4 regions of the Enterobacter sp. PL_is511 genome follow, and region 3 is predicted to be linked to each of the others. Evidence: predicted binding sites of a transcription regulator. Region 3 holds the regulator's gene; each other region holds the start of a gene.
The links. Region 3 encodes CRP, which controls carbon source genes, mostly activating them, when cyclic AMP is high. Its sites were predicted from a motif close to ATGTGANNNNNNTCACAT; they were not measured.
Positions count from the first base shown of each region.

Region 1: a site for CRP is predicted at 6,908-6,925, ahead of AC0TN7_RS05405 (PTS mannitol transporter subunit IICBA). Genes of this name have one in related genera too.
Region 2: a site for CRP is predicted at 4,633-4,650, ahead of udp (uridine phosphorylase). Genes of this name have one in related genera too.
Region 4: a site for CRP is predicted at 5,094-5,111, ahead of AC0TN7_RS19275 (maltoporin). Genes of this name have one in related genera too.

Region 1 covers NZ_JBVPGP010000018.1:71,497-79,639, reverse strand. The annotation lists gene lldR (transcriptional regulator LldR) at 1-570, opposite strand, end outside; gene lldP (L-lactate permease) at 567-2,222, opposite strand; gene AC0TN7_RS05420 (YibL family ribosome-associated protein) at 2,560-2,922, opposite strand; gene mtlR (mannitol operon repressor MtlR) at 2,981-3,571, opposite strand; gene mtlD (mannitol-1-phosphate 5-dehydrogenase) at 3,568-4,716, opposite strand; gene AC0TN7_RS05405 (PTS mannitol transporter subunit IICBA) at 4,817-6,724, opposite strand; gene AC0TN7_RS05400 (DUF3302 domain-containing protein) at 7,382-7,738, shown strand; gene AC0TN7_RS05395 (HlyD family secretion protein) at 7,741-8,143, shown strand, end outside.
Region 2 covers NZ_JBVPGP010000015.1:60,919-69,061, reverse strand. The annotation lists gene ubiB (ubiquinone biosynthesis regulatory protein kinase UbiB) at 1-712, opposite strand, end outside; gene ubiJ (ubiquinone biosynthesis protein UbiJ) at 709-1,314, opposite strand; gene ubiE (bifunctional demethylmenaquinone methyltransferase/2-methoxy-6-polyprenyl-1,4-benzoquinol methylase UbiE) at 1,328-2,083, opposite strand; gene rmuC (DNA recombination protein RmuC) at 2,150-3,607, opposite strand; gene udp (uridine phosphorylase) at 3,748-4,509, opposite strand; gene AC0TN7_RS03105 (dienelactone hydrolase family protein) at 4,765-5,571, shown strand; gene AC0TN7_RS03100 (glycoside hydrolase family 1 protein) at 5,610-7,073, shown strand; gene metE (5-methyltetrahydropteroyltriglutamate--homocysteine S-methyltransferase) at 7,117-8,143, opposite strand, start outside.
Region 3 covers NZ_JBVPGP010000014.1:147,665-155,807, forward strand. The annotation lists gene AC0TN7_RS02640 (YccS/YhfK family putative transporter) at 1-1,685, opposite strand, end outside; gene crp (cAMP-activated global transcriptional regulator CRP) at 1,743-2,375, opposite strand; gene AC0TN7_RS02650 (OsmC family protein) at 2,687-3,091, shown strand; gene AC0TN7_RS02655 (phosphoribulokinase) at 3,158-4,027, opposite strand; gene AC0TN7_RS02660 (YheU family protein) at 4,058-4,276, opposite strand; gene AC0TN7_RS02665 (hydrolase) at 4,273-5,295, opposite strand; gene mdcA (malonate decarboxylase subunit alpha) at 5,524-7,179, shown strand; gene AC0TN7_RS02675 (triphosphoribosyl-dephospho-CoA synthase) at 7,179-8,036, shown strand; gene mdcC (malonate decarboxylase acyl carrier protein) at 8,046-8,143, shown strand, end outside.
Region 4 covers NZ_JBVPGP010000024.1:813,014-821,156, forward strand. The annotation lists gene AC0TN7_RS19260 (glycoside hydrolase family 53 protein) at 1-1,165, shown strand, start outside; gene AC0TN7_RS19265 (beta-galactosidase) at 1,195-3,252, shown strand; gene AC0TN7_RS19270 (PTS sugar transporter subunit IIB) at 3,391-3,633, shown strand; gene AC0TN7_RS19275 (maltoporin) at 3,738-5,003, opposite strand; gene AC0TN7_RS19280 (LacI family DNA-binding transcriptional regulator) at 5,273-6,349, shown strand; gene AC0TN7_RS19285 (magnesium transporter) at 6,396-7,397, opposite strand; M-box (ykoK) riboswitch at 7,458-7,627, opposite strand; gene AC0TN7_RS19290 (DedA family protein) at 7,788-8,143, shown strand, end outside.

The DNA.
Region 1 (8,143 bases), on a different contig from region 3:
CGGCGGAACCAGATACATGCGCTGGCGGCTCTGCTTCACGGAGGATTGCAGCAGGTCGAAGAACCCGCGCATGGTCTGGAGCAGCACCACGTTGTGCGACGCCTCGGCAATCGCCAGGTGAAAACGCACGTCCGCCTGGGAGGCGATATCCGGATCGCTGCTTTGCGTGGCCTCAAAGCAGGCGATGAGTTTCTCTTTGTCGGCGTCGGTTGCCCGCATGGCCGCGTGCCAGGCGGTACTGGTTTCGATGGCGTGACGCGCTTCAAGGATGTCGAAGCTGTAGTCCGGATCGTTCTCCATCAGCGTCTTCAGCGGTTGAACGATGTTTTGCTCGGACCAGTCGTCATGCTGCCAGCGCACAAAGGTGCCGCCGCCGCGACGGCTCACCAGTACCCCTTCACTGACCAGCGTCGCCAGCGCCTCACGCAGTGAATTGCGCGACACGCCAAGCTGGGCGGCAAGCTGGCGTTCGGCGGGCAACTTCATGCCCGCTTCCAGCTGTTGTTCTTCAATCAGCGCCCGCACGCGAGAGGCAATCTCGTCGGACAGGCGTCTGGGCATCACTATCATGGGATCATCCAGGTTAAGACATAGGCCTGCAGGGTGGTGATCACCCCCACCATGCAGGTGAATATCAGGCTGTGTTTCACGGTAAAGCGGAACAGGTCCGACTCTTTACCGACCAGTCCCACCGCCGCACAGGCAATGGCGATGGATTGTGGGGAGATCATTTTCCCGGTCACGCCACCGGTGGTATTCGCGGCCACCAGCAGGACGTCCGATACGCCAATCTGCTGGGCTGCCGTTGCCTGCAGCGCGGCAAACAGGGCGTTCGACGAGGTATCGGAACCGGTCAGGAACACCCCCAGCCAGCCGAGGAACGGCGAGAAGAAGGTGAAGGCGTGGCTGGTATGCGCCAGCGCCAGTGCCAGCGTCGATGACAGGCCGGAGTAGTTCGCGATAAACGCGAACGCCAGCACCATGCCGATGGAGTAGATCGGCAGCATCAGCTTTTTAATGGTCGCCGCAAAAGTCTGCACCGCAGCCGCAGGCTTCATGCGCAGCCATACCACGGAAAGGATAGCGGCAAACAGGATGGCGGTCCCGGTGGCGGAGAACCAGTCGAATTTATAGACCGCGGCATACGGCGTGGCGGCGTGCACCACCGGCGGCATACGGGCGACCATCTTGTCGAGGAACGGCACGGAAATATTAATCACCATGTCGTACAGCGCCCCGCCCGGGGCGAACAGGGCTTTAAACGGCGGGATGCTCCATAGCGTCACGGTGGCGGTCAGGAACAGGAACGGCGACCAGGCGCGGATCACCTGTCCTGCCGTATAGCCTGTGCGGGCCAGGGTTTGATCAACCTGTGAGGCGCCCATATCGGCGAAGCGGAAAATACGCACCGGCTGCCAGCGTTTCAGGAAAAGCGTCAGACAGACCAGCGACACCAGCGAAGAGATGATGTCCGGCAGCTCCGGGCCGAGGAAGTTCGAACTGAGGTACTGAGCGATAGCGAACGAACCGCCCGCCACCATCACCGCAGGCCAGGTCTCCTTCACGCCGCGCCAGCCGTCCATAATCGCCATGATCCAGAACAGGACGATAATGGTCAGGAACGGCAGCTGGCGACCCACCATCTGGCCAATCTCAAAGCTGTCCAGCCCGGTGACCTGTCCGGCCACCAGAATCGGAATACCCATCGCGCCAAACGCCACTGGCGCGGTGTTCACAATCAGGCACAGGCCCGCGGCATACAGCGGGTTGAAGCCCAGACCCACCAGCAGCGCGGCGGTGATCGCCACCGGTGCGCCAAAGCCTGCCGCACCTTCCAGAAACGCCCCGAAGGAGAAGCCGACAATCAGCATCTGCAGGCGCTGGTCCGGCGTGATGGAGAGGATTGACGAGCGGATAATGTCGAACTGCCCGGTTTTCACCGAGATTTTATAGACAAAGACCGCGGCGATGATGATCCACGCAATCGGCCACAGGCCGTAGAAGAAACCGTAGACGGCGGAGGCCAGCGCGCGATCGACCGGCATTTTGTAGAAGAGCAGCGCCACCAGCAGGGCGATGGCGACGGTGTACGTCGCGGCAAGGTAGCCCTTCAGCTTGAGCTTAATCAGCGCAAAGAAGAAGAACAGGATCGGAAGCGATGCGATCAGGCTCGACAGCCAGATATTGCCGGCCGGGTCGTAGTTTTGTTGCCAGAGGCTCATGCAGGTCTCCTGGGGACCAGACAGCCTGCGCTGCGGGTGAGTCTCCGCTCATCTCTGCATCACAGTCTGTGTAAAAGTGGTCCTGCCAATGTTGTGTTGTAGGGTTAATGACAATGAATGGTTAACCAGATGTTATGAGCTAGCAATGATTTTGTGAGCGGAAATAATGGAATTGTGAACCAGGGGAGAAAGAAAAGGGGGATTGGTTGGGCCAATTTGAGGCGGGGTGGGGCCTGATGCCCTCACCCCGACCCTCTCCCACGGGGAGAGGGAGAAAACCGCACCGTACAGTCCCCTCGCCCCTTTGGGGAGAGGGTTAGGGTGAGGGGGATAAGTATCAGAACGCCGTCTTACAAAAACCCGTCATCTCTTTCAGGCCCATTTCGCGGCCAAGCTCGGTCATCGGGTGTACCACCACCAGACCACGGACGCTTTTCTTCAGCTTGCCCATGTCGGCCTGCTCTTTTTTGGTGATCGCACGACGGTGCGGCATGTTCATCAGCTTCTGCGCTTCTTTGCTCAGCTTCTGGCCTTTCACTTCGCGCAGGCGCTCGATTTCTGTTTCCAGCCTGGCGACCTCTTTTTCCAGCTCGGCGTACTTCTCGGCGGAATCGACCAGTGACAGGCCCGCCATCTGGTGACGGATCAGATCCAGGCGGTCGCTCAGGCGTTTAATTTCGTTCTTTTCGACTTCTTTCATGACAAATAACTCTGAAAACGGGGAATTTACAGGGAAGGATACACCAATGTGAGCAGGCTTACTTCTGAAACGCTTTTTTTAAGCTGATTCGTGAAATCAGCTCAGTCAGGGAGAGAACCATCGTGGAACGGACAACCTGTTGATAACGCAGCTTTTGCATCGCGTAGAGCTCAGGGTCGCTGTTATCAAAATGGGGAGCAGGGGGCAGAGCGGTGACGCAGTGCAGCTCGCCGAAGGGCCCCAGGATCTCATCATCGGTAAAGATGTACTCATTACCGTCATGATTGAGTTCTTCGCGCAGCGCCATTAACAGCTCCGCATCTTCATACTCTTGCCGGTTAAGTACGCCAAGACCATAAATCAGCTTCAGACGCACGGATAAATCGCCCAGCGGTCCGTCTCCGTCCAGTAACGGTTCTACAGCATATTTTACCGCGTAGTCGTCTTTGCGAAACACCTGAAGCACCAGGATATTCACCGCCTCGGTTAACAGCTCGACGGCGGCAATCAGGAAACTTCGTACGGTTTTGCCAGCATTCAGACGCTCAAGCACACGATTTTCAAAGGCCTGGGTTTGTTCCATTATTGCCTGCATATCTGACAATCTGTTATCCGGGCGCAGGCTAACCTGCGCCTCACTGTGCATCATTTGGTTGCGTTGTATGCGTTAACCGCCTCCACAACCACGTCGCTGTTGGCGTCCAGACCGGAAATCTGCGCCAGCGCAGCCTGTGCGCCTTTGGTATCAATCAGCTGAGCCAGTTCCTGTGCCTGCGGGTCCTGCTCGCTGCGGTAGTGCATTGCGGCGGCAATCCCTTTCACCAGGTTGGCGTGCGGCAGGCCGTATTCCAGCGTGCCCAGCAGCGGCTTAATCAGACGATCGCCCGCGCTCAGTTTGCGCAGAGGCTGACGGCCCACGCGCTCAACGTCATCTTTCAGATACGGGTTTTCAAAGCGACCGAGGATTTTCTGGATGTATGCTGCGTGTTTCTCAGCATCAAAACCGTAGCGTTTGATCAGCACCGCCCCGCTCTCTTCCATTGCCCCTTTTACCACCGCGCGGATCTTCTCATCGAGGATCGCGTCACGAATGGTCTGATGACCGGCCAATTTTCCGAGGTACGCGGTTATAGCATGCCCGGTGTTCAGCGTGAAGAGTTTGCGTTCGACAAATGCCATCAGGTTATCGGTTAATTCCATTCCCGGAATGGTCGGCAGCGCGCCTTTAAACTGGGTTTTATCGACGATCCACTCGCTGAAGGTTTCTACGGTCACTTCCAGCGGATCGTTGGTCGCGGATTCGGAAGGCGGAACGATGCGATCCACGGCGGAATCCACAAAACCCACGTGCGCTTCAACCCAGGCTTTGTCTTCGTCTGCCACAGCGTTGAGCACGTGGCCTTTCAGCTGCGTGGTGCCGCGCACCATGTTTTCACAGGCGATGATGTTCAGCGGGGTATCGATACCCTGCGCTTTACGTTTTGCGAGGCCTTTCGCGACCGCAGGGGCGATGCGCTCAAGCACAACCGGACCCACGGCGGTGGTGACCAGATCGACGCTGGCGATAAGGTCAATAACGTCGTCGCCGATGCTGCTGACCGCGTTGACGCCAGATACCGTCTCAACCTGCTCGTTTTCACCGACCACATGGACCTGATAGCTATGACGGGCATTCAGGGCATCCAGGACAACCTGATTCACATCGGCGAATGTCAGGGTAATGCCCGCGTCTGCCAGCAGTTTACCGATAAATCCACGACCGATATTACCTGCGCCAAAATGTAATGCTTTCATAGTGTTAACCTTCATCAATGTTTTTACCCGAGAGGGCTGGGGTGAGGAACGTTTTCCCCTCACCCTAGCCCTCTCCCCGGGGGGAGAGGGAGGTGTACCGTTATTTGTTAAGCAGAGCCAGAACTTCTTCAACGCTGGTGGTGTTGGCCAGACGCTCAATGACGGACTCATCATCCAGCGCGTTGGTCAGGCTGGTAATCACCTGAATGTGCTCGTTGTTGCGAGCGGCGATACCAATCACCAGACGGGCGATGTCGTCTTCTTCTTCACCGAAGCGCACGCCCTGCGGATACTGACAGAATACGACGCCGGTTTTCAGGACACGATCTTTCGCTTCAACCGTACCGTGCGGCACCGCGATGGATTCGCCCAGGTAGGTCGGGGTCAGTTTTTCGCGTTCCAGCATCGCGTCGACATATTCAGGCTGAACGTAGCCGCCTTTCACCAGCTGCTCACCGGCAAAGCGAATCGCTTCTTCTTTGGTGGCCGCGGTACGACCGAGGAAGATGTTTTCCGCACCCAGCTTAAACAGGTGGGCGTTGCTCTCGTCAAAGCTGTCCTGCAGGCTGGAGCGCACTTTCACTTCGTTGTCTTCGTGACGCTGCGCGGCAACCAGACGTTCGGTCAGGCTGGTATACAGGCCGCTGTCGAGGAAGTTGGTCAGCGAAATGTGCTGTGCCTGTGGTACCTGACGCATGGCGCGTTCGGTCAGATCGCGGTGCGTGATAACCAGGTCAACATCCGGTGGCAGGCTGTTAATGGCGCTGTTGGTCACGGAGATGTTGGTCAGGCCCGCATCCTGCACTTTCTTACGCAGCACGCCTGCACCCATTGCGCTGGAACCCATACCGGCGTCGCAGGCAACGATGATTTTACGCACGTGGCTCAGGTCGTTAGAGACATCACCGGCTGCCAGTGGCGTCGCGCCTTTGGATTCGGCTTTCATGTCGTGCATACGACGGGTTGCGGCTTCGATGTCATCATCTTCTTTCACTTTGCTGGTTTTCAGCAGGATAGAAGAGACCACGAAGGAGACGGCCATTGCCGCAAAGATAGCCGCGAGGTTCGCGAAGTAAGCGCCTTTTGGCGTCATCGCCAGTACCGCCAGGATAGACCCCGGAGAGGCTGGAGAAACCAGACCACCGCCCAGCACGCTCAGGGTGAACACACCGGTCATACCGCCGAGGATAACGGCCAGGATCAGACGTGGGTTCATCAGCACGTACGGGAAGTAAATTTCGTGGATACCGCCCAGGAAGTGGATGATCGCCGCACCGCCAGCAGACTGTTTTGCGCTGCCGCGGCCAAAGAAGATATACGCCAGCAGAACACCCATACCTGGGCCTGGGTTGGCTTCGATCAGGAAGAAGATAGACTTGCCGAGATCGTGAGACTGCTGAATACCCAGCGGCGAGAAGATGCCGTGGTTGATGGCGTTGTTCAGGAACAGGATTTTCGCCGGTTCAACAAAGATAGACGCCAGCGGCAGCATGTCGTGCGCAACCATGAAGTTAACGCCTGCCGCCAGAATTTTAGACAGCACTTCAACCGCAGGACCGATGCCGAGGAACGCCAGAATGGCGAGGATCATCCCGATGATGCCCGCAGAGAAGTTGTTCACCAGCATTTCGAAGCCGGATTTGATCTTACCATCAACCCAGACGTCGAATTTCTTAATCGCCCAGCCGCCCAGAGGACCGGCAATCATCGCCCCGAGGAACATCGGCATATCCGCACCGACGATAACACCCATGGTGGTGATAGCACCCACGACGCCACCACGGTCACCGCCCACCAGACGACCCCCGGTGAAACCGATGAGCAGCGGCAGGAGATAGGTAATCATTGGGCCAACAAGTTTCGCCAGCGTTTCGTTAGGCAACCACCCTGTCGGAATGAACAATGCGGTGATGATACCCCACGCGATAAACGCGCCGATATTTGGCATCACCATGTTGCTGAGGAAACGACCAAAGCTTTGAACTTTGATCTTGAAATCGGATGACATAAAACACCCCTTCTTCTGTTTACGCTTAGGCTTGCGGCCCGAGGTTTATTGTTAATGAGGCGGCAGAGGTAGCCGGACCCTGTTCTGATGCTGTGAAATCTGGCACTGAATCGTTCAACTGTCCAGACAGCGAAAATTTGTGTGACGCATGTCACGTAAATGTAGGGGGTGTGGACATCAATGAGGTGATCTTAATCACAAAACAGGTGTGCAAAAAAAATACGATGGCGAGAAATACGGCAAAAACCACCCCTTTTCGTGATGTTTGTCACATTTTGATTTTATGTGTTTGTTTCTGGATTGTGACTGATTTCACAAAATATTTTTATGCGGATTTCTCCGGCTGTGATCGGCGGCAAACTCTGATTCGCGATTCAGCGCCAGGATGATATTGCGCGACACGATAAGCTAAAAAACCACTTTTCATGTGTGGTATGGCGAAAAGTTAAAAGGTGGATTACGCTCATATTGTAAGGTTAAGTCTATTATTATTCAGGATATATTTTGACACGCTTATAAACTTGCATGGAGATATTATAAAAATACATACTTCCCGGCCCTGGGAATAATGAACACAACCCCGTGTTTATAAAAATTAATTAGGTTGCGTACCGTTTTATTAATTTAATGAGTTGACGTTGTTTAAGTGAGGAGAATATGTTTCTCAACTATTTTGCGCTGGGCGTATTGATTTTTGTATTTCTGGTTCTGTTTTACGGAATCATCGCCATTCATGACATCCCTTACAATATGGCCAAAAAGCGTAACCATCCGCATGCCGATGCAATTCACACGGCAGGGTGGATTAGCCTGTTTACGCTCCATGCCATCTGGCCGTTCCTGTGGATTTGGGCCACCCTGTACCGCGAAGATCGTGGCTGGGGTATGCAAAACCACATTACAAAGCCTGATGAGGTCCCGGGCATGGATGCGCTCGCCAAACGCGTGGCGGAACTCGAACAAAAGCTGGCCGCGGTAAAGCCTGCTGCTGATAAGAACACGCTGGAGCGCTAATCATGGATCTGTTGATTATTTTGACCTACGTGGCATTTGCCTGGGCCATCTTTAAAATATTCCGAATTCCGGTCAACCAGTGGACGCTTGCCACCGCAACATTAGGCGGCGTATTTATTGTTGCCGGACTTATTCTGTTAATGAACTATAACCACCCGTATACCTTTACGGCGCAAAAAGCGGTTATTTCTATTCCAATCACGCCGCAGGTGACCGGTGTGGTCAGCGAAGTGACCGATAAAAATAATCAGCTCATTAAAAAAGGCGAAGTGTTATTTAAACTGGATCCTGGCCGCTACCAGGCACGCGTCGACAGACTTCAGGCCGACCTGGTAACCGCGACGCACAATATCGATAATCTGAAAGCGCAGCTGGCGGAAGCCGTTGCCAATACCACGCGCGTCT
Region 2 (8,143 bases), on a different contig from region 3:
GGCTGCAGTAGTCAGAATAGACTTCAGGAACATAGAGCATCGGGCTGTTTTCAAAGTTGCGACGCAGCTGAATGGCGTTTGCCGATTCGCGCAGCAGGTTAAGCTCATCAATCAGCGTTTTTTCATATTCCCGCACCACTTCCAGTGGACGAAGGCGACGCCCGTCCGGCAGCAAGCGTGGTACCCAGCGCGCCAGACGATAAATCAGCTTCATGTCTGCTTTGATGATGGGCAGGATGTCCGGACGAATGACCTTAATAACAACTTCTTTGCCGTTTTCTTTCAGACGCGCGGTATGCACCTGCGCGATAGAGGCCGATGCCAGTGGGTGAATGTCGAAATCGTCAAACCAGGTCTCGACGGGTACATTTCCCATCGCCTCTTCAATTTGCTTTTTCGCGCGCGCGCCGTCAAACGGTGCGACGCGGTCCTGCAGCATCGCGAGCTCATCGGCAATAAGCGGCGGGAAGAGATCGCGACGGGTCGACAGCATCTGTCCAAATTTAATCCAAACCGGACCGAGCTCCTGCAGCGCGAGACGCAGACGCTCACCCAGCGGTTGACCTTTATGGCGATTGGGCATCCAGAACAGCATCCGCCGCCAGATACGAAGCGGCAGCGTGATACGCATTTTGGGGATAAGCTCGTCGAGCCCGTAGCTCAAAAAGGTGCGAATAATAAAATAGAGGCGCCGAATTTCACCAGGCGTCATTTGCCCTCCAGTTTTTCCAGCCGTTTGGTTAACGCATCAACCGCACGTTCAACAGCAGCGGTCTCTTCCGCAAACCACGCCACTTCCAATGGCCCGGGTGCCATTCGCCACTCCTCCGTCAGCACTTCCGCCGCATAGCGTTGCTGACGATGCAGGCTTTTACGCGCAAAGGAGGCGCCACCATGAAGGACTTTCCCGATACCTTCGGCGGCGATGTCGCCGATAAAAGGCGCGAGCAGCTCTGCCGGGTCGAACTCCGCAAGATCGGTGAGCGCAACGAAGTTCTGCACGACCTGAATGTCGCCTTCTACTTCCAGCTCACCGCTGCGGATAAGCGCCGTTAATTGCTGGCGATCGCGCAGTTTTGGCAGCACGCTCATGTGCGTGATGACCGAGCAGTCAGCTTCACCTTCCCACTCCCCCAGTACGTCAAGCTGGCGTTCGCTGAAGACCAGTACAAGCGGCGTCGATAACTCTTTTAAAACAATGCGCAATACCTTCCCGTTTAGCCGCTGACGCGCAGCTTTCAGCGCCGGAGCGCGATACAGAAAAGCATTCAGTACATTCTCGATGCCTGCAGAGACTAAGGGTTTAAAGGGCACGGGACACCTCCACTCAGAATTTGTAACCGCGATGCAGCGCGACGACACCCGCCGTCAGGTTGAAATATTCAACGTTCTCAAATTCTGCATCCTGCATCATGGCTTTTAAGGTGTCCTGATCCGGGTGCATACGGATAGATTCCGCCAGATAGCGGTAGCTTTCCGCATCATTCGCCACCAGCTCACCGATGCGCGGCAGCACGTGGAAGGAATAGGCGTCGTAGGCTTTGCTCAGCGGCTCAATGATCGGTTTCGAGAACTCGAGCACCAGCAGGCGTCCACCCGGTTTCAGCACGCGGTACATGGAGCGCAGCGCCTTTTCTTTATCGGTCACGTTACGCAGACCGAAGGAGATCGTGATGCAGTCAAAGGTATTGTCCGGGAACGGCAGCGCTTCGGCGTTTGCCTGAACATATTCCACGTTCCCCACCACGCCGATGTTACGCAGCTTTTCGCGGCCCATTTTCAGCATGGAGTCATTAATATCGGCAAGAACAACACGACCGGTTTCACCCACCAGGCGAGAGAATTTCGCGGTTAAATCGCCCGTACCGCCGGCTAAATCCAGCACCGTTTGTCCGCGACGCACGCCGCTACAGTCAATGGTGAAGCGCTTCCACAAGCGATGAATGCCGAACGACATCAGGTCATTCATTACATCGTACTTCGCCGCCACGGAATGAAATACGTGGGCCACCATGTCAGCTTTCTGCGCTTTGGCGACAGTCTGAAAGCCAAAGTGCGTTGTGTCTTGTGAATCGTCAGCCATCTCAGAGCCTGCTTATCAGTAAAATGTTCGTGAAGTGTAACAGATTGGGCGCGTTTGCCCTACGTTTCAACCACCGCGAAAGAAACGCGCTGGAGTCTCGTCTGGTGATAAATCCACCGCTAACGTATTGTCTTCACTGTTTGTCTTTTGTTCGTCCGCACCTTCTCGCAGGCGAAACTCGTCGTCCTGGGCGGTGGCCTGTTCCACCAATTCCGGATTAATCTCGCGTTTAACCTCTACCCCCAGGCTGCGGAATGATTCGGCCTGCGCCAGCAGATTGCCGCGTCCCGAGGTGAGTTTTTTCATCGCCTGGCGGTAGTTATCCTGCGCACGATCCAGGCTCTGCCCGACTGAGGACATGTCGTCCACGAAGAGGCGCATTTTGTCGTACAGCTTGCTGGCACGATCGGCAATCTGCTGCGCGTTGCGGCTCTGGTGCTCATAGCGCCACAGGTTCGCAATGGTACGTAACGCCACCAGCAACGTGGTAGGGCTGACCAGCATAATGTTATTTTTGAGCGCTTCGGTGATGAGTTCAGGCTGCCTGTCGAGTGCCAGCAGAAACGCGGGCTCTACCGGAATAAACATCAGGACATAGTCCAGCGAGCGGAGACCCGGCAACTGCTGATAGTCTTTTCTGCCGAGCAGGCGAATGTGGCTACGCACGGAGGCAATGTGCTCCTGCAGCGCCGATTCGCGGGTGTAGTCATCCTCCGCGTTGAAGTAACGCTCATACGCCACCAGGGTCATTTTGGCGTCAATCACCACATCTTTACCCTGCGGCAGCCGCACAATCACATCCGGCTGCATGCGCGAGCGGGCGTCGTTTTCGATACTCACCTGCGTTTCGTATTCATATCCTTCCCGCAGGCCGGAGGCTTCCAGTACGCGGGTCAGCACCACTTCTCCCCAGTTGCCCTGGGTTTTGTTATCCCCTTTGAGCGCGCGGGTCAGGTTGACCGCTTCCTGCGCCATCTGGGCATTCAGCTGCTGGAGATTGCGAATCTCATGCGCCAGAGTGTGCCGCTCGCGGGCTTCCTGACCAAAACTGTCCTGCACCTGACGACGAAAACCGTCCAGCTGTTCACGCAGCGGCGTCAGCAGGCTGTTAAGGCTCTGGCGGTTCTGTTCATCAACGCGACGGTTGCTGTGCTCGAAAATACGGTTGGCGAGGTTCTCAAACTGTTCGCTGAGGCGCTGCTCGCTGTTGATCATCTGGCGGATTTTGTCTTCCGCATGCAGCTGAGTGGATTCAAGGCGGGTGGTCACTTCGCGGAGATCGGCCTCCAGCGAGGTGTTGATATCACGGAGATTGCGCAGCTCGTTGTTAAGCAGCTCGCACTCGTCGCGCCAGTGGTCACTCAGGGCAAGCTGCTGCTTTGCCGCACTTAATTCAGCGACGATCTCTTCGCGCTCTGCCAGCTGTTCGGCCTTCTGCTGTGCATGCTGATAGCTGGAAATGAGCCAGCCTATCGCCACGCCCACCAGCGCAATCACCGCATAAATCAGGATTGAGATATCCACAATGCCCCCTGCATCAACGTATTACCCGCACAAAATAAGATTGTGCTGTATAAACGTCCAGTTTGAAAGGGTTTTCCTGCGAGGCGCTACGCAAAAAATAAAGGCCGAACGTGCCGGCCTTTGATTTCGAAAGGAGGGGACTAGATCAGGCGACGCGCGGCTTCGACCACGATTTTCACTGCATGGCTTTCGGTCTGCTTCATGGTTTCGGCGTTCGGGATCTCCTGCTGGGTACGGTTGACGATAACGCCCGCCACCATACCGGCACGCAGACCCTGGCTTGCGCACATGGTCAGCAGCGTGGCGGATTCCATTTCGTAGTTCATCACACCCATTGACTGCCACTCTTCCATGGAGCCTTTGAAGCGGCTTACCACGCGGCCAGAGAAGGTGTCGTAACGCTCCTGGCCCGGGTAGAAGGTGTCGGAAGAGGCGGTTACGCCCACGTGGGTGGTTGCGCCCACGGATTTCGCGGCTTCAACCAGCGCGGTGGTGCACTCGAAATCCGCCACTGCCGGGAATTCCATCGGTGCAAAGTGCAGGCTTGCACCGTCCAGACGGACGGACGCGGTCGTGACCAGCACGTCGCCGACGTTGATGTGCGGCTGGATAGCGCCGGTGGTACCGATACGCAGGAAAGTACGAATGCCCAGCTGCGCCAGCTCTTCAACAGCAATAGACGTAGACGGACCACCGATACCGGTAGAGCACACGATCACCGCTTTGCCATCCAGCTCTGCGCGCCAGGTGGTGAACTCACGATGGGCAGCCAGCTTGACCGGCTTATCCATCAGCGCGGCGATCTTTTCCACACGCTCAGGATCGCCAGGGACGATAGCGAGCGTAGCCCCTTGTAAATCGTTTTTAGTGAGGCCGAGATGAAAAACATCAGACTTAGACATAGGTGACTCCTCTGTGGGTCGGTTAGTCAGAAGAAGTAAAACGGTACTTTACAGAAGCAGTAAGCATAATTTCGTGACACATCTCACCATGAATGAAAATGATTGCATTGAATTTCCACCAAAAAGTGATTTACATCACATTAACAAGTTATATCGTCAGGTGCTGCACAAAAGATAGACCGTTTAAGGCACTGTGAGTTGTTAACCTGGTGTCTATATTTACCTTTGCGCTAACTGATTGGTACGGAGAATGCCATGACTGAAAAAACCGGTTTTGCACCTGCTGCGGCCCCGCATGCCTCAACCATCGTCTCAACGTCTGAAGACGCCATCACGGCGGGTGAGACCTCTATTCCCTCGCAGGGGGAGAATATGCCTGCTTATCACGCACGACCAAAATCGGCAGACGGCCCGCTGCCCATCGTGATTGTGATTCAGGAGATATTTGGTGTTCACGAACACATTCGCGACCTCTGCCGCCGGCTGGCGCTGGAAGGGTATCTGGCCGTTGCGCCAGAGCTCTACTTCCGTCAGGGCGATCCGAACGACTACAGCGATATTCCCACCTTGCTCAGCAACCTGGTCAGCAAAGTCCCGGACGCGCAGGTGCTGGCCGATCTCGATCACGTCGCCAGCTGGGCGGCGCGCAACGGGGGCGATCCCCATCGTCTGCTGGTCACCGGTTTCTGCTGGGGCGGACGCATTAGCTGGCTGTATGCCGCGCATAACCCGCAGCTCAAAGCCGCTGTCGCCTGGTACGGCAAACTGGTGGGTGAAAAAACGCTGAATTCACCGAAACATCCGGTTGATATCGCCACCGAGTTGAATGCCCCCGTGTTAGGGCTTTACGGCGGTCAGGACACCGGTATTTCGCTGGATTCGGTAGAAACCATGCGCCATGCGCTCCGCGCGGCAAATGCGAAGGCGGAGATTGTAGTTTACCCGGATGCCGGGCATGCGTTTAACGCCGACTATCGTCCGAGCTATCACGCTGAATCGGCGAAAGATGGATGGCAGCGGATGCTTACGTGGTTCCGTCAGTACGGTGGTAAAAAAGGGTAAGCCTTTCCCATCATCATGACGCATAAGGAGTACGTGTTATGGACTATTCCCTCGCGTTTCCACACGGTTTTTTATGGGGCGGCGCGATTGCCGCCAACCAGGCCGAAGGCGCATGGAGCGTGGACGGCAAAGGGCCGTCCGTTGCTGACGCTGTCGCCTGGAAACCCAACCTCACCGTGAAAGATTACAGCGGCCATATGGCCCTGACGGACGAGAATATCCGCGACGCGTTTGAAGGTAAAAATGATGCGCTGTACCCGAAACGCCGCGGCATCGATTTTTATCACCACTATAAAGACGACGTCGCGCTGTTTGCTGAGATGGGTTTTAAGGTGCTGCGCGTATCCATTGCCTGGTCGCGTATTTTCCCGACCGGAGAGGACGCCGCGCCAAACGAGGCCGGGCTGCAGTTTTATGAAGAACTGTTCCGCGAGCTGCGTCGTCATAACATCGAGCCGCTGGTCACCCTTTCCCACTACGAAATGCCGCTGGCGCTGAGCGAAAAATATAACGGCTGGGTGCATCGTAATGTGGTCGATGCCTTCGTTCGCTTCAGCAATGTTTGTTTCGACCGCTACAAAGAGCTGGTGCATTACTGGCTAACCTTCAATGAAATAGACAGTATTCACCGCCATCCCTTTACGACCGCGGGCATTCGCGAAGAGAAAAGCGCGCCGGGCAACGCGAAACAGGATATCTATCAGGGTCTGCATCATCAGTTTGTCGCGTCTGCACTGGTCACCCGAGACTGCCACGCCAAAATTCCGGGCAGCCAGGTCGGGTGTATGCTGACCAAACTGACGACCTATCCGCACAGCTGCCGTCCGGAAGACGTTGAAGCCACGCTGAAGAAAAACCTGGAAAACTATTTTTATGCTGACGTGCAGGTATTTGGCGACTATCCGCCGCTGATCCTGCGCGATCTGGAACGACGAAATATCCATATTGAAATGCACCCTGACGATCGGCGTATTTTAAAGGCGCATACCGTCGATTTCGTCTCCTTCAGCTATTACATGTCGATGACCGAATCCACTCAGCCTGACGCCGAACGCATTCCCGGGAATACCGTTCTCGGTGTGAAAAACCCGTATCTGCCTGCGTCCGAATGGGGATGGCAGATTGATCCGCTTGGGTTAAAAATCTCGCTGCTGGAGCTGTATGACCGTTACCGAAAGCCGCTGTTTATCGTTGAAAACGGTCTGGGCGCGAAGGATGTGGTCGAAAACGGCAGGATCCACGATAGCTATCGAATCGACTATTTCCGCGCGCACTTCGCGCAAACGCTGGCCGCGATTAATGAAGGCGTGGAGGTGATGGGGTTCACCACGTGGGGCTGTATCGACATCATCAGCGCGGGCACCTCGCAGATGTCCAAACGCTACGGTTTTATCTATGTCGATCAGGACGATGAAGGCAACGGTACGTTGAAACGGCTGAAAAAAGACTCCTTCTGGTGGTACCAAAAAGTGATTGCCAGCAACGGCGCAGACCTGAGCTAAGTACGATAAGGCCGGGCTGGCACCCGGCCATCGCGCGTCACAATTATGCCTGACGCAAGTTCTGTGCTGCCTTCACCATGTTCGCCAGCGCCGCACGCGTCTCCGGCCAGCCGCGGGTTTTCAGGCCGCAGTCCGGATTCACCCACAGGCGCTCGGCCGGAATGCGCTGGGCAGCTTTTTTCAGCAGGGCTTCAATCCACTCCACGCTCGGCACGTTCGGGGAGTGAATGTCGTACACGCCCGGCCCGATTTCGTTCGGGTACTCGAACTCTTCGAACGACTCCAGCAGCTCCATGTCTGAGCGCGACGTCTCAATGGTGATCACGTCGGCGTCCAGCGCGGCAATCGAATCCATGATGTCGTTAAATTCGCAGTAACACATGTGGGTGTGGATCTGGGTGTCGTCCTTCGCCACCGCGGCGTTGATGCGGAACGCTTCCACACCCCACTGCAGGTAGGCATCCCAGTCGCTGCGGCGCAGCGGCAGACCTTCGCGCAGGGCCGGTTCGTCAATCTGAATAATGCCAATGCCTGCTGCTTCCAGATCCGCCACTTCATCACGCAGTGCCAGGGCAATCTGTTTGGCGATGGTTTCACGGGTCACGTCTTCACGCGGGAAGGACCAGCAAAGAATGGTCACCGGACCAGTGAGCATGCCTTTCACCGGCTTGTCCGTGAGGGACTGCGCGTATTTCGCCCACTCCACGGTGATCGCTTCCGGGCGGCTGACGTCACCGATAACCACCGGTGGCTTCACGCAGCGGGAGCCATAGCTCTGCACCCAGCCGTTTTGGGTAAACACGAAGCCATCGAGATGCTCACCGAAGTATTCCACCATGTCGTTACGCTCGGCCTCACCGTGCACCAGCACGTCCAGACCCAGACGTTCCTGCTCGATAATCGCCTGCTTGATGTGTTCGGCGATACCGGTGCGGTAGTGATTCGCATCCAGATTGCCCTTTTTAAAATCCAGACGCAGGCCACGGATTTCGGTGGTTTGTGGGAAGGAACCGATGGTGGTGGTCGGCCACGCAGGCAGGTTGAAGCGGGCACGCTGCGCTTCAGCGCGG
Region 3 (8,143 bases):
GCCTGATTGAGCGAGTTAAACAGGGCGTTGTGCGCCTGGTTGACCTTCATGCGCTGATACGCCAGCGGGGAGGGCTGCGGGTCGTCGCTCAGGATCAGGCGAATGGCCTGCTGGTCGGCTTCCAGCGCGTCGTGGGCGTTCTGCCTGAGCAGCCCGCTTTGCCACTGCGGCCACAGCCAGACCATGCCGCCAAAGGCAATCAGGCAGCCGATCAGGGTATCAATCAGCCTGGCGACAATAAACTGTTCGCCATTGAGCGTGAGCAGCTGCAGGGTGTATACCGCCGTCACCGTGAAGCCCACCATCGCCCAGCCGTAGTTTTTGCGGATAATCAGGTAGCTCACCAGCGTGATCGCCAGCATCCCTGCCAGGGTGTAGCCTTCCGGCACGTGGAAGTGCAGCGTCACGCCCGCAATGATCAGCCCGGCCATGGTGCCGCCCGCCCGATGCAGAATACGCACCCGCGTGGCGCCATAGCCGTTCTGGGTGACAAACAGCACGGTCATTAAGATCCAGTAGGGTTTCGGCAGATGCAGCGCCATGCCCATCAGGCTGGCGGTACTGAGCATCACGCTAATTCGTGCGGCGTTGCGCAGGGCGGACGATTTAAGCGACAGATAGCTCCTGAGCGCGGGCAATAACGGCAGGCGTTTTTGCTTATCCGCCATCAGATCGCGCGGATAGAGCGGGCGCTGGGTGCGTAGCACGCGGGCGATGCGGCTGAAGTGCCAGGCGGCAAACTGGCCGACCGGGTTATCCGGATGCTGACGGGCGATTTTCTCCAGCGCGCCCAGCTGTTTTTCCATGTTAAAGCGTGTGGGGTAGCGGTGGTAAAGAATATCGTCTGCCAGCACCCGCAGACGTGCCGAGACGGTCTGCGCGTTCCAGCGGATCACCGCTTCGGCGTGGCTGCGCTCGACCAGCTTTTGCACCTCCTGCGGATGGTGCAGGCTTACGGAGATATGCTCCTGCAGATCCAGGCCTACCTGGAAGGTGCGCAGCAGCCGTTTGTATTCGTGGTTCTTGTTGGCGGCGAGCATATGCAGCTGCTGATAGCACTGGCTTATCAGATCCACCACCTTCTGCTGGCGCGTCAGCAGGGGCGGTAAGGATTTTTCCGGATCGGTATGCTGGGTCAGCAGGGTGTATTTGGCTTCGCAGTAATCCGCAAGCTGCACATAGAGCAGGCTCAGGGATTCACGCAGCGGCTGCTCCCGCCACAGCCAGAACCAGAACCAGTTAAACAGGCCGTACCATAATGTCCCCAGGGCGTAGATCAGCAGCGGCTCCCACACCGGCATATTCCCGGCGAGGCTCAGCGTGAAAATGGCCGCAATCAGCGACGCGGGAAGCAGGCGGGCGTGCAGAGAACTGATTTCCGCCGTGACGCCGAGGGTCATCGCCAGCACGGTCAGGATCAGCGGCAGCGGAATATCACGAGCCAGTAAAAGCTGTACGGCGAGGCTACAGCCCGCAAACAGGCAGCCGCCGATAATCAGGCGTTTGAAAAAGCGCTTATGCGGCGTGTCCAGACCGGCGATGTTGCAGCAGGCAGGCACGAGGGAAAACAGCAGACCTTGCTGAAGATGTCCGAGGATCAGGCCTATGGCCACAGGAAGACACAACACCAGCGTTTGTCGCAGTGCGTAGTTAACTTCCGGGTGATAGATCAGCCTGCGCCACATGGGGAGTAGAGACAAAAACGGCGTGACACCTTGCGATGGCACGCCGTTTAAGCGGAATTAACGCGTTCCGTAAACCACGATGGTTTTACCGTGGGCAGAGATCAGGTTTTGATCTTCCAGCATTTTCAGGATACGGCCCACTGTTTCACGGGAGCAACCGACGATCTGACCAATTTCCTGACGGGTAATTTTAATTTGCATGCCGTCCGGGTGGGTCATAGCGTCTGGCTGTTTCGCCAGGTTCAGTAGGGTCTGTGCGATACGGCCTGTCACGTCCAGGAAGGCGAGGTTGCCCACTTTCTCTGAGGTGACCTGCAGACGGCGCGCCATCTGGGAAGAAAGACGCATCAGGATGTCAGGGTTAACCTGAATCAGCTGACGGAACTTCTTGTAAGAAATTTCAGCCACTTCACATGCTGTCTTTGCACGAACCCAGGCGCTACGTTCCTGGCCCTCTTCAAACAGGCCCAGTTCACCGATGAAATCGCCCTGGTTCAGATAAGAAAGGATCATCTCTTTCCCTTCTTCATCTTTGATCAGCACTGCCACCGAGCCTTTAACGATGTAATACAACGTTTCCGCTTTTTCACCCTGGTGAATCAGCGTGCTCTTTGATGGGTACTTATGAATGTGGCAATGAGACAAGAACCATTCGAGAGTCGGGTCTGTTTGCGGTTTGCCAAGCACCATGCGCTGTTATCCTCTGTTATAAGCTGTCACCAGAGTCATCAGATGCATCCGGACTCTGGGGTTGCAATCGAATTCTTACCCATACCCTGGGAAGTCGGCTACCGTAACGTTTCGCAGCCAGTAAAGTTTGATGTCCTCTGCATACATGTGTAACGTCAATGTATTACTGTAGCATCCAGAGTGTTTTAGCATAGCTTTCGCCGCGTGTCTCCTGGTGTCTCGCTTCAGCATGATGCAGGTCGCCTTCCATTGCGAGAAATGTAACGCACGCGTAATCTGTCACCAAAAATGCAACGTTGGAGTTTAAGAATATGCAAGCGCGCGTGAAATGGGTTGAAGGTTTAACGTTCCTGGGCGAGTCCGCGTCAGGACACCAGATTTTGATGGACGGTAACTCCGGCGATAAAGCGCCAAGCCCAATGGAAATGGTGCTGATGGCGGCAGGGGGATGCAGCGCCATTGACGTGGTGTCGATTCTGCAAAAAGGTCGTCATGACGTGACGGATTGTGAGGTTAAACTCACGTCAGAACGTCGCGAAGAGGCGCCACGCCTGTTCACCCATATTAATCTGCACTTTGTGGTCACCGGTAAAGAGTTGAAGGACGCAGCGGTCTCGCGTGCGGTGGATCTGTCTGCGGAGAAGTACTGCTCTGTGGCGTTAATGCTGGAGAAAGCGGTAAAAATCACGCATTCGTATGAAGTGATCGAGGCTTAATTATTGGGGCATCGTGCGTGTTGATGCCCTCACCCTAACCCTCTCCCACAGGGAGAGGGAACATGTTCACGCGATCTGCTTCCCTTCCATCAGTCGCTCCACCAGCGGCGTCATGATGAGCTCCATCGCCAGCCCCATTTTTCCGCCCGGCACGACTAACGTATTCATGTGCGAAATAAACGAGCCCTGCAGCATGGCCAGTAGCCAGGGGTAATCAATGCCTTCGAGATTGCGGAAATGGATCACCACAAAGCTCTCATCAAGGGACGGGATACTTTTGGCGGCAAACGGGTTGGAGGTGTCCACCGTCGGCACCCGCTGGAAGTTGATATGGGTGCGGGAGAACTGCGGTGTCAGGAAGTTGATGTAATCTTCCATGGAGCGCACCACCGAGTCCATCACCGCCTCTCGTGAATGGCCGCGCTCGCTCATGTCGCGCGTCAGCTTCTGGATCCACTCCAGGTTAACGATAGGGACCACGCCGACCAGCAGGTCCACGTGGCGCGCCACGTCGTGTTGAGGAGTGACCACGCCACCGTGCAATCCTTCGTAAAACAGCACGTCGGTGGGTTCCGGCAGCGGTTGCCACGGGGTGAACGTCCCCGGCACCTGATTCCAGGGAACGGCTTCATCATAGGTATGCAGATACTTGCGGGACTGCCCTTTGCCGCTCTGACCGTACTCTATAAAGGTTTGTTCCAGCAGGCCGAAGTCATTGGCTTCCGGGCCGAAATAGCTGATGTGTTTACCCAGATCGCGCGCTTTACGGATGGCCATATCCATCTCCGGACGCGTGTAGCGGTGAAAGCTGTCGCCTTCGACCTCCGCCGCACGAAGATTCAGCTGGGCGAAAATCTTGCGAAAGGCGAGGCTGGTGGTGGTGGTTCCCGCACCACTCGACCCCGTAACGGCAATAACCGGATGTCTGGCAGACATAGCAACTCCCTGACTGAAAAGGGTGGAAGATCAGCCGTGAAACGCGTTGCGGGGCATGATATTGACCGTCTCATGCAGTTCTGACCACACCAGCACCACGTCGCCGCTTTTCAGCTGGCGCTTTACATCGTTGACCTTTTGCTCAAGCGAGCGTTCCTGTTCACCATAATCGGTGCCTTCGCGTAATACAAAGCTTTCAATCAGATTATCGAGCGTTTCGGGAGCCAGATCCTGCCAGGGAATAATCATTTTGCACCGTCCAGATAAGGGGTTAGCCAGTCAGGAATACGCGTCTCAAGCCACATTTTCGGGCGGCGCAGCGTACCGCCGATAAACCCGACGTGGCCGCCGTGCTCGGTCAACTGATAGTGAACGTTGTCGGGCAGGAATTCCTGAGCGGGGATCGAGTGATGATCCATAAACGGGTCATCTTTGGCATGAATGATCAGCGTCGGCTGCGTGATCTTGCTGAGCAGCGGCATGGCGCTGCACTGACGATAATAGTCAATCGCATCGGCGAAGCCGTGGATTTTCGCGGTGATCAGGTCGTCGAACTCGCGAATACGGCGCACCTTTTTCAGCTGACGCAGGCTGACCGGCAGGGTATCCGGATAGGCTTTCAGCTTACGCGCCGCGTTGGCCTTCAGCAGGTTGAGCAGGTAGCGCTGATAGACGCGGGAAAAGCCTTTATCCATGTGGTAGCTGCACTGCTCCAGCATAAACGGTGCGGAGACAATGACGGCGGCATCCAGCGGGACGGTTTCACCCTCTTTGGCCAGCAGGCAGGCCAGCATATTGCCGCCCAGCGAGTAGCCCACCGCGGCGGTCGGCACGGTGCCAAAGTTGTCCCGCAGCCAGTGTAAAAACCACGTTCCGTCTTCGGTTTCACCCGAGTGATAAATGCGTTTCTGACGATTCGGTTCGCCGCTGCAGCCGCGAAAATGCATCACCACGCCGAGCCAGCCGCGCGCTTTTGCCGCCTCAATTAACCCGTGTGCATATGGGCTGTGCAGGCTGCCTTCCAGACCGTGAAAGACCACCAGACGCGGCTTATGGCGGGCCTGCTCCGGCGCTTCGCTCCAGGCGAGATCCAGAAAATCACCGTCTGGCAGGTCAAGCCGCTGCCAGTGTGGGGTGAACTGAACCTTGCGGCGGATCAGTCGCGGCAGCATGGTCTGCAAATGGCGATTGGCCACGCCGCGCATAGGCACGAACTCAGTGCTGTCTTCGGCCGCAATGTCGAAGTCTGATGGAATGATTTGGGTCATAAGGGCGATGCTGATTCTTGTCAGAAATTTACGGTACTTTCCGAATTGTACCCCGTTTAGCCTGGTTTTCCGAAACATGAACTGATCCCGATCACAAATCTTTACCTTGATTATTACTCTCAGGCTAATGATTCCACTCTACGCTTAATTGATGCCTTTCTCACCAGAGCGCACACTTTACTCAACGTTAAGCAAATCAAAATGATTAGCTGAATCAGGAGGTTAATAATGTTATCTGGGCAAACACCCACCCGGCAATGGAACACGCGACGCAGCGAAAAAGCGCGTCGCCTGGCGTCCGTACCGGTGCAGGGCAAGGTACTGCCAACCGGCGATCTTGTCGCCATGCTGGAAAAACTGATCGCGCCTGGCGACAAGGTCGTTCTGGAAGGTAACAACCAGAAGCAGGCGGATTTCCTTTCCCGCTCGCTGGCCGAAGTGAACCCGCAAATTGTCCACGACCTGCATATGATCATGCCGAGCGTCGGCCGCAGCGAGCATCTGGATATCTTCGAGAAAGGCATCGCCCGCAAGCTGGATTTCTCCTTCTCCGGAACGCAGAGCCTGCGAATCTCCCAGCTGCTGGAAGACGGTCAGCTCGAAATCGGCGCAATTCACACCTACATCGAACTTTACTCACGTCTCTACGTCGACCTGTCGCCCAACGTGGCGCTGATTGCCGGCTTTAAAGCCGACCGCAAAGGCAACCTCTACACCGGGGCGAGCACCGAAGATACCCCGGCGCTGGTGGAAGCCGCTGCGTTCCACGACGGCATCGTCATCGCGCAGGTGAACGAGCTGGTGGACGACGAATGCGAGCTGCCGCGCGTGGATATCCCGGGCTCCTGGATCGATTACGTCGTGGTTGCCGACAAGCCGTTCTTTATCGAACCGCTGTTCACCCGCGACCCGCGCCTCATTAAACAGGAACATATCCTGATGGCGATGATGGCCATCAAAGGCATCTACGCGGAGCACCAGGTGCAGTCCCTGAACCACGGTATCGGCTTTAACACCGCAGCGATCGAGCTGCTGCTGCCCACCTACGGCGAACAGCTCGGCCTGAAGGGCAAAATCTGTAAACACTGGACGCTGAACCCCCATCCGACGCTGATCCCCGCCATCGAAAGCGGTTGGGTGGAGAGCGTGCACTGCTTCGGCGGCGAGCTGGGGATGGAAGAGTACATCCGTGCTCGTCCGGACGTCTTCTTTACCGGTGCCGACGGCTCTATGCGTTCCAACCGTGCCTTCTGCCAGCTGGCAGGTCAGTACGCGGTGGATATGTTTATCGGCTCTACGCTGCAGGTAGACGGTTACGCCAACTCCTCAACCGTGACCCGCGGTCGTCTTTCCGGCTTCGGCGGTGCGCCAAACATGGGCCATGACCCGCACGGTCGCCGCCACGCCACGCCGGCCTGGCTGAACATGATCACCGAGCCGGACCCGATGCAGCGCGGTAAAAAGCTGGTCGTGCAGATGGTCGAAACCTTCCAGGCAGGCGTGAAGCCAACCTTCGTGGAAAAACTCGATGCCGTAGACGTGGCGAAAGCCTCCGGCATGCCGCTGGCACCGGTGATGATTTACGGAGATGACGTGACGCACGTGCTGACGGAAGAGGGGATTGCCTACCTCTACCGGGCGAAAGATCTGGAGGAGCGTCGGGCCATGGTTGCCGCCGTCGCGGGGATCACCGACATCGGCCTGGGCGTGGATGCCAAACGCGTGGCGGAACTGCGCCAGAGCGGCAAGGTTGTGTATCCGGAAGATATGGGGATTCGCCGCACTGACGCCACCCGCTCTCTGCTGGCTGCGGGCAGCGTGTCTGACCTCGTTGAGTGGTCCGGCGGTTTGTATAACCCACCTGCGAAATTCCGGAGCTGGTAATGAAACTTCTCCCCCAGATTCAGGTTGAAGGCGGTGCCGAATGGCTGGCGCGAACCGCCACGCAGTGTCTGATTGACGAAGCACGTTTAAGCCCGAAACCCGGTCTGGTGGACAGTCGGGGGAACGGCGCGCACCACGATTTATCCCTTGCGCTGATGGAGCGCTCCGCGCACAGCCTGACCTCCACGTTTCAGGCGCTGGCGCAGCAAAGCTGGCAGCGTCCGGCAGATATTGCGCTTCGGCAAACCGTCGGGCGACTCGGTCGCGAAGGCGAGCAGCAAATGATGTCCGCAACCGGGGGCGTAAACACCCATCGCGGCGCGATTTGGGCGCTGGGGTTGCTGGTCAGCGCGGTGGCGATGCTCGGCGGTGATGCCAGGGCGCAAGATGTCGCCCGCACCGCCGCGCAGCTGGCAAAGCTACCGGACGAGGCGGCGCCCAAAGTGTTCAGCAAAGGCCTGCGCGCCACGCACCGCTACCGCGTGCCGGGCGCACGCGAAGAGGCGCAGCAGGCGTTCCCGCACGTTATGCAGCGCGCATTGCCGCAGCTTCGCCTCAGCCGTCTCAACGGCAGCAGCGAAACGCATGCCAGGCTCGACGCGCTGATGGCGATCATGACGTCGCTCACCGACACCTGCGTGCTGTCGCGCGCCGGAATGGAGGGGCTGGACGCCATGCAGAGCGGTGCCCGTGCGGTACTGAACGCCGGAGGCTGTGCAACGGCGGCGGGCCAGCAGGCGCTGGCGAGCCTGGACCGTCAGATGCTGGCGCTTAACGCCTCACCGGGCGGCGCTGCCGACCTGCTTGCCGCCACGCTGTTTCTCGACCGCGTCGAAACGCCTTATTCAAAGCATTAAGAGGATGTTATGGAAAAAATTACATTGACCGTGCCCGCCAGTCGCGAAGTAAGCGGCAGGGCGCTGGCAGGGGTTGTCGGCTCCGGGGATATGGAGGTGTTGTTCGC
Region 4 (8,143 bases), on a different contig from region 3:
CTCCTGCGGCCTTGCCGCGAGCGCGTTTGCGGCGGACGGGGTGAAAACGCGTCCTTTTAACGCCATGCCCGCGGACTTTATCAAGGGCGCGGATATTTCGACGCTGCTGGAAGCGGAACAGCACGGCGCCAAATTTTATAACAACAGCGGCCAGCAGCAGGACGCGATTGCGATCCTGAAGGCTAACGGGGTGAACACCGTGCGCCTGCGCCTGTGGGTTGACCCGCAGGATGCCGACGGCAACACCTACGGCGGCGGCAGTAATAATCTCGAAAACACCCTCGCGCTGGCGAAGCGCGTAAAGGCGCAGGGCCTCAAGCTGCTGCTCGATTTCCACTACAGCGACTTCTGGACCGATCCGGGCAAACAGTTTAAGCCAAAAGCCTGGGAGAAGATGGGCTACCCGCAGCTGAAAACGGCAATTCATGACTACACCCGCGACACGATTGCCCGCTTTAAGAAAGAGGGCGTATTGCCGGACATGGTGCAGATAGGAAACGAAATTAACGGCGGCATGCTGTGGCCGGAAGGGAAAAGCTGGGGGCAGGGCGGCGGCGAATTCGACCGCCTGGCCGGGCTGCTCAACGCCGCGATTGGTGGACTGAAGGAGAACCTGACCGACGGCGAGCAGGTGAAAATCATGCTGCATCTGGCTGAAGGCACCAAAAATGACACCTTCCGCTGGTGGTTTGATGAAATCACGAAGCGCGGCGTGCCGTTCGATATCATCGGCCTGTCGATGTACACCTACTGGAACGGCCCGATTAGCGCGCTGAAGACCAACATGGATGACATCAGCAGGCGCTATAACAAAGACGTGATTGTGGTGGAAGCGGCCTATGGCTATACGCTGGAGAACTGCGATAACGCCGAGAACAGCTTCCAGGCTAAAGAGGAAAAGGACGGCGGCTATCCCGGCACCGTTCAGGGTCAGTACGACTATATTCACGATTTAATGCAGTCCGTGATTGATGTGCCTGACCGTCGCGGCAAGGGCATCTTTTACTGGGAACCGACCTGGATTGCCGTTCCGGGCACCACGTGGGCCACCAAAACCGGCATGAAATATATCCATGACGAGTGGAAAGAGGGTAATGCCCGTGAGAATCAGGCGTTATTTGATTGCCAGGGCAAAGTGCTGCCGTCAATCACGGTATTTAACTAGTTTTTATCTTCATTCAGGACGTTTTAAATATGAATAAATTTGCGCCTTTAAGTCCAAAGGTCGCGGCGTTATTGCATGGCGCCGACTATAACCCGGAGCAATGGGAGAATTACCCCGGTATTATTGAAAAAGATATCGCCATGATGCAGCAGGCGAAATGTAATGTCATGTCGGTGGGGATATTTAGCTGGGCGAAACTGGAGCCTCAGGAAGGGGAATATGATTTTGCCTGGCTGGACAGCATTATTGAAAAACTCTATGCGGCGGGCATTCATATATTTCTCGCTACGCCGAGCGGCGCGCGTCCGGCATGGATGTCGCAAAAATATCCTGAAGTGCTGCGCGTCGGACGCAACCGCGTCCCCGCGCTGCACGGCGGGCGTCACAACCACTGCATGTCGTCTCCGGTTTACCGCGAAAAGACGATGAAAATTAACAGCCTGCTGGCGGCGCGTTATTCGCATCATCCGGCGGTGCTGGGCTGGCATATCTCCAATGAGTACGGCGGCGAATGCCACTGTAGCCTGTGCCAGGAACGCTTCCGCGACTGGCTAAAGGCGCGCTACAAAACCCTCGACGCGCTGAACCATGCGTGGTGGAGCACCTTCTGGAGCCATACCTACACCGACTGGTCGCAAATTGAGTCCCCCGCGCCGCAGGGGGAAGTGTCGATTCACGGCCTGAATCTCGACTGGCGCCGCTTCAATACCGCGCAGGTCACCGATTTTTGCCAGCATGAAGTGGCGCCGCTGAAGGCCGCCAATGCCGACCTGCCGGTAACGACCAACTTTATGGAGTATTTCTACGATTATGACTACTGGCAGCTGGCGAAAGCGATCGACTTCATCTCCTGGGACAGCTACCCGATGTGGCACAAGGAGAAAGACGAAACGCAGCTGGCCTGCTATACCGCCATGTACCACGACATGATGCGCAGCCTGAAGGGCGGTAAACCCTTTGTGCTGATGGAGTCCACGCCGAGCACCACCAACTGGCAGCCGACCAGCAAGCTGAAAAAGCCGGGGATGCATATTCTCTCCTCTGTTCAGGCGGTGGCGCACGGGGCGGATTCGGTGCAGTACTTCCAGTGGCGTAAGAGCCGCGGGTCGGTGGAGAAATTCCACGGTGCGATTATCGATCACGTGGGGCATCTTGATACCCGCGTCGGGCGCGAAGTGACGCGTCTGGGGGAGATGCTGGCCCGTCTGCCTGAGGTGGTGGGGTGCCGCACCGACGCGCGCGTGGCCATTATCTTTGACCAGCAAAACCGCTGGGCGCTGGACGATGCCGAAGGCCCGCGCAACATGGGGCTGGAGTACGAAAAAACCGTCAACGAACACTATCGTCCGTTCTGGGAAAAGGGCATCGCGGTCGACGTCATCGACGCTGACGGCGATCTGAGCCGCTACGCGCTGGTGATTGCCCCCATGCTCTACATGGTGCGCGAAGGTTTCGCCGAGCGGGCGGAAGCCTTTGTGGCCGCGGGCGGGCATCTGGTGACGACCTACTGGAGCGGGGTAGTGGATGAGACCGATCTCTGCCACCTCGGCGGTTTCCCGGGCCCGCTGCGCAAGCTCCTCGGCATCTGGGCGGAAGAGATTGACTGCCTGGGCGAGGGGGAGCGAAACCTGGTTCAGGGGCTGGCGGGCAATGCGGCGGGCCTGCAGGGGCCGTATCAGGTCAGGCATCTGTGCGAGCTGATCCATACTGAATCCGCGCAGGCGCTGGCGACCTACCGGGATGATTTCTACGCAGGTCGCCCTGCGGTGACGGTCAACCGCTTTGGCAAAGGCAAGGCGTGGCACGTGGCGTCGCGTAACGATCTGCCGTTCCAGCGCGATTTCTTTGCCGGGATTATCGACGAGCTGGCGCTGCCGCGCGCGGTCGAGGGGGATTTCCCGCCGGGCGTGGTCGCGACGGCGCGCACGGATGGCGAAACCGCCTGGGTGTTTGTGCAGAACTACACGGCCCAGCAGCAGCTCATCACGCTGCCGCAGGGGTATACCGACTGCATGACCGATGCCGCCGCTGCGGGCGATATCGTGCTGCTTCCCTGGGACTGTCGGGTGCTCAGGCGTAAAGCGTAAGAACCGCCCGGCGGCGCTGCGCTTGCACGGGCCTACAAAACCCGTAGGCCGGGTAAGCGCAGCGCCACCCGGCAACAAGGCACAAAACGCCTGCTCCCCGAGCAGGCATTTTTTTATCTGCATACAGAGAGGCGTATTATGGACAGTCAAATTACTCAGCGTTTAATTCCGGCATTTGGCGGCGACGATAATATCGAGCACGTCGAAGCCTGTATTACCCGCCTGCGCGTGACGGTAAAAGATTTAAATAAGGTCGATTCCCAGGCGATACAGAATGAGGGGGCGCTGGGGGTGATTATTATCGGCCAGCAGGTGCACGCTATATTCGGCAGGCAGTCTGATACATTACGGAAATTATTAGACGAACATTTTAATCAGTAAATATAAAAAAGGGATAGCCAAAGTAATGGCTATCCCAAAGCAGTAAAATAGACTGCAGGTTGCTGGAGATACGATAACGATTAACGCAAATTATAAATTACGACTTACCACCAGGCCTCGACCTGCACACCGAAGTTCCAGGTATTATTCGCGGTGCCATCTTCGAAGGATTGCCCTTTTTCGGAGTCATTCAGGTAAGAGGCAAAGACGCGCAGCTCAGGACGCGACATAAAATCAGGTCCGTCTGCCAGCCCCAGCGCGAGGGTGTACTTCTCGCCGCTCTGCTTGTACTTAGTGCCGTCGGTATAAGTATCTTCCTGGTAGAATCCGCCCACTTCGCCAATCAGACGCACGTACTCGGTGAACTGATACTGCGCGCGCCCCACCAGCGATACCAGGCGTGATTTGTCCGTGTACTGCGTGGTGTCGTCTGCCGAGCCCCATGTCAGAACGTGGTTAAAGGAGAACTTGTCGGTAATCGGAATTAAGCCGGTGTTAATCACGCGGTAGCCGGTGGCGTCGTTCACGTAGTTCCACATGTCGTACCAGCCCCCACCCTGTGACACCATGTTCTGGGCCAGACCTTTATTGGCGTACTGCAGCACCAGCTTGTTATAGCCGCCAAACATATCCTGGCTGATCTCACCGGTGACCATTACGCCGTTATCGGCCTCGTACAGTCCGCCGTACTCTTTCTGCTTGTTGGTCGGGTTTGGCATGGCGTAATCAATACCCACTTCCGTCCACGCGCCCGCCCACGGCTTCCAGCCCGCATAGCGAAGGTCGATGTAGTTGATGTTAACGTCGCTGTCGCCATCCACGCGGTAGTCCACGTCGTTGGCATCGCCGCGGATCCACGCAACGGAGACTGCGCCCGGGCCAAGCGTGTAGTTCTCGATACCCGCACCGGAGCCGGAAATATTCCAGTATTTGGTATCAATGATGTGCAGGTCATGGCGCTGGTAGTAGCGCTTACCGCCCCAAATCACCGCATTGGGATCCCCGGGGATCAGCCCCTTGATCTGCAGGTTAAGCTGGCGCAGGCCGAACTGGGCATCGTCATCTAAGGTGGTTTCATTGTCGTTGGAGCCGTCTGAGACCATGCTCACCATGCTGTCGAGATAGAAACTGACGTCGTTCTTTTTGTATACCTCGGAGCCCAGCTCCAGCTCGCCGTAGGTGTCGGCCTCGTTCCCGAGACGGCCAATTTTGTTTTTTTGCCACTCCTCCATCCCACCATCCCGTGAGACGCCCACGCCGGAGCGAAGATATCCATGAAAATCAATCGGTACTGAAGACGCTGCAAACAGCGAAGGCGATGCCAGCGCGGCAGCCAACGCAACAGATACAGAGCGGATCGTCGTGTTCATTGTAACCCTCTTATTGTTTTGTAATACGTTCACAAATCCGCTGTCATAAAATGCCTAAACCCGTTAACTGGCAATTGCGCGATCCGAAATGTGTGATTAACTGCAAATAAAATAGACAATTTTGTTACGAGTAATGAGATCGGACACAAATTATGGCATTGTGAGCGTCATACTTTTTGATGGTGTTATGCCCACAGCGAGAGGGTGGTAAGCGTTTTTTTTCAGCACCCCTGTTACAATCAGCGCATAACAACATAAGGAACCGGACCATGAAGTCGAAAAGCGCAACGTTAGAGGACGTGGCACGCCATGCGGGCGTCTCCTATCAGACCGTGTCCAGGGTACTGAATAAATCTGCCAATGTATCCGACGCCACGCGCATCAAGGTGGAGAAATCCATAGAGTTATTGCGGTATGTACCCAACCGACTGGCTCAGCAGCTGGTGGGCAAGCAGAGCCAGACCGTTGGGCTGGTGACCATTTCGCTGGCGCTGCACGCGCCTTCGCAGGTTGCGGCGGCGGTGAAACGCTATGCCAATGTGGAAGGCTACCAGGTACTGATCTCAATGATTGATGAGAACGTCAACCACAGCATCCAGGACTCCATCAACGAGCTGAAATCCCAGCTGGTGAGCAAAGTGATCATCAACGTGCCGCTGGAGGCTGAAGCGGCGCAGAAAATCGCCGCCGACAACGACGACATTGTCTGCCTGTTCCTCGACGTTGACCCGTACAGTTCCGTGTTTAACGTTTCGTTTAATCCGGCGGACGGCACCCGCGCCAGCGTCAAATATCTTTACGAGCTGGGGCATCGCGACATTGCCCTGCTGGCGGGGCCGGCGTCTTCCGTGTCGGCGCAGCTGAGGCTGAAAAGCTGGATCGAGACCCTGAAGGGCTACGGTCTGGAGCCAGCATCGGTCATTCGCGGCAACTGGGATGCGCAAAGCGGTTATTCGGGAGCGTTGCAAATGCTGCGGGAAACGGCGCAGTTTACCGCCGTGCTGGTGGCGAACGACCAGATGGCGCTCGGCGTGCTGAGCGCGTTCCATCAGCAGCAGATTTCAATTCCGGGCGAGAAGTCGGTGATTGGCTACGATGACACCTATGAAAGCTCATTCTTCTACCCGGCGCTGACGACGGTATCGCTGGATTTAGATCTGCAGGGTAAAGAGGCGGTGCGCCGCATTCTCGACAGCGGTGAAGAGAATGCCCAGCGCATGTCCTCAATTTTACCTGCCCGTCTGGTGGTGCGTCAGTCCACCGGGCCGAAAGGGGAGAAAGGGAAAAACCTGCAGGCGCTTGCCCAGCAGCTGCGTGAGATCGCGCATCAGCTCGGCGATGCGTAGCGAAGTGAGCACCTCAATCACGTGCGTGAATGAGGTGCTCGCAAGCTTACTCCAGCCCCAGCGTGTACTGGGCAATTTTGAAGTAGATAATCAGCCCGGTACCGTCGATAAGCGTCGCGATAAACGGCGCGGAGACGACCGCCGGGTCAATGCCGCAGCGCTTGAGCACCATTGGAATGACGGACGACACAATCGCACTCCAGAGCGTAATGCACACCAGCGTCAGGCTGACGATAAGCGTGATTTCCAGCCCAATCCCCATCATCCAGGCGCGAATGCACCCGGCAATACCGAGCGTGGCGGCAATCATCAGCGAGGTGGTCATCTCTTTACGCAGCACGCGGCCAACGTCGCGCAGACGCACTTCCCCCAGCGCCATGGCGCGCACCAGGGTGGAGGTGATCTGCGTCCCGCTGTTGCCGCCCGTGCCGATCAGCAGCGGAATAAAAAACGCCAGCGCGATGGCGGACTCCAGCGCCTCTTCAAAATGCTGGATCACCGAGCTGGTGTAGGCCTCCGCGACAAACAGCAGCAGCAGCCAGACGGAGCGTTTTTTCCACAGGCTATACGGGCTGGTGTCCAGATAGGGCTTCTCCAGCGGCAGCGTCGCCCCCTGAAGCTGAGCATCCTCGGTGACGTCATCTTCCAGCAGATGGGCGATTTCGCGCTCGGTCAGACAGCCGACGAGCTTGCCGTGGGTGACCACGGGCACCACGTCCGCGCCGCCGTGCGCCAGCAGCCCGGCAACGTCGGCACGTTCATCCTCCGGTTTGACCTGCAAAAACTGCGAAATCATCAGCGATTTCACCGGCTGTACCGTATCGGCGGTCTGCAGCAATTTACGCACGGCAATCATGCCCGCCAGGCGGCCATTGTCTTCAATAAAAATATGAGACGGAATATCGTCGTCTTTTAATTTTTCGAAGAATTGCTCGCGCGCCAGCGCCACGCATAATGAAATATCGAGGACAATAAAATCGGTATTCATATATTGCGCGATCGCGCTGTCATTGAATGCCAGGTTTTGGTTGTGAATAGCGTAAGACATAGTGAATTCCCTTTGAATAATAAAATCTCTCAGGGGCGAGCAAGACAGGGCATGTCGAAGAGGAGATCCCCACGTCCTGGGTTCAGCACTGTACACCGTATCCCGTGAGGGAAGTTATACTGACAAAGCCTTGATTCGACAGTGCCTGTTTTACCCTGTGTCGATTCTCTCGAACCTACCAGAGCGATAACGTGTATTTGTACAGGAGCCTCGCCATAACGAGATCGTTGTAAAACGAGGGAAATAATACGCTTATTTGATATTGCCGCTCGGGAAATTAAATAATGTTTAAGAACGGTTTAGGAGAATCTTATTTAATAAAGCGTTGATGGTTTATTTAAGGTCATTCATTTCTAATGGAGGATTATATAATCAACGGAGGAGAAGCAAATGGCGTGGTTTGATAATCTGCTGAATCATTTTGCGCTGTATCCGGCACATCTGTTCGCGCTGTTATTTATGATGGCGCTGAGCAAGTCGACGGTGCTGATCTCCTCCGTGCTGCCGCCCGCCTCGGTGATGCTGCTGGCGGGCATGACCGTCAGCCAGGCGAGCATGCATCCTGCGCTGGCGTGGCTGGCCGTGGTGTTGGGGGCAACGGCGGGCTCGGTGCTGAACTACCATATCGGCCAGCTGATGGGGCACACCCGGCTGGTCACACGTTTTACCTCAAAGCATGCCGACAAGTTCTTGCGGGTACAGCATCAGCTGCAAAAGAACGGTGTCATCGTGCTCTTTACGTCGCG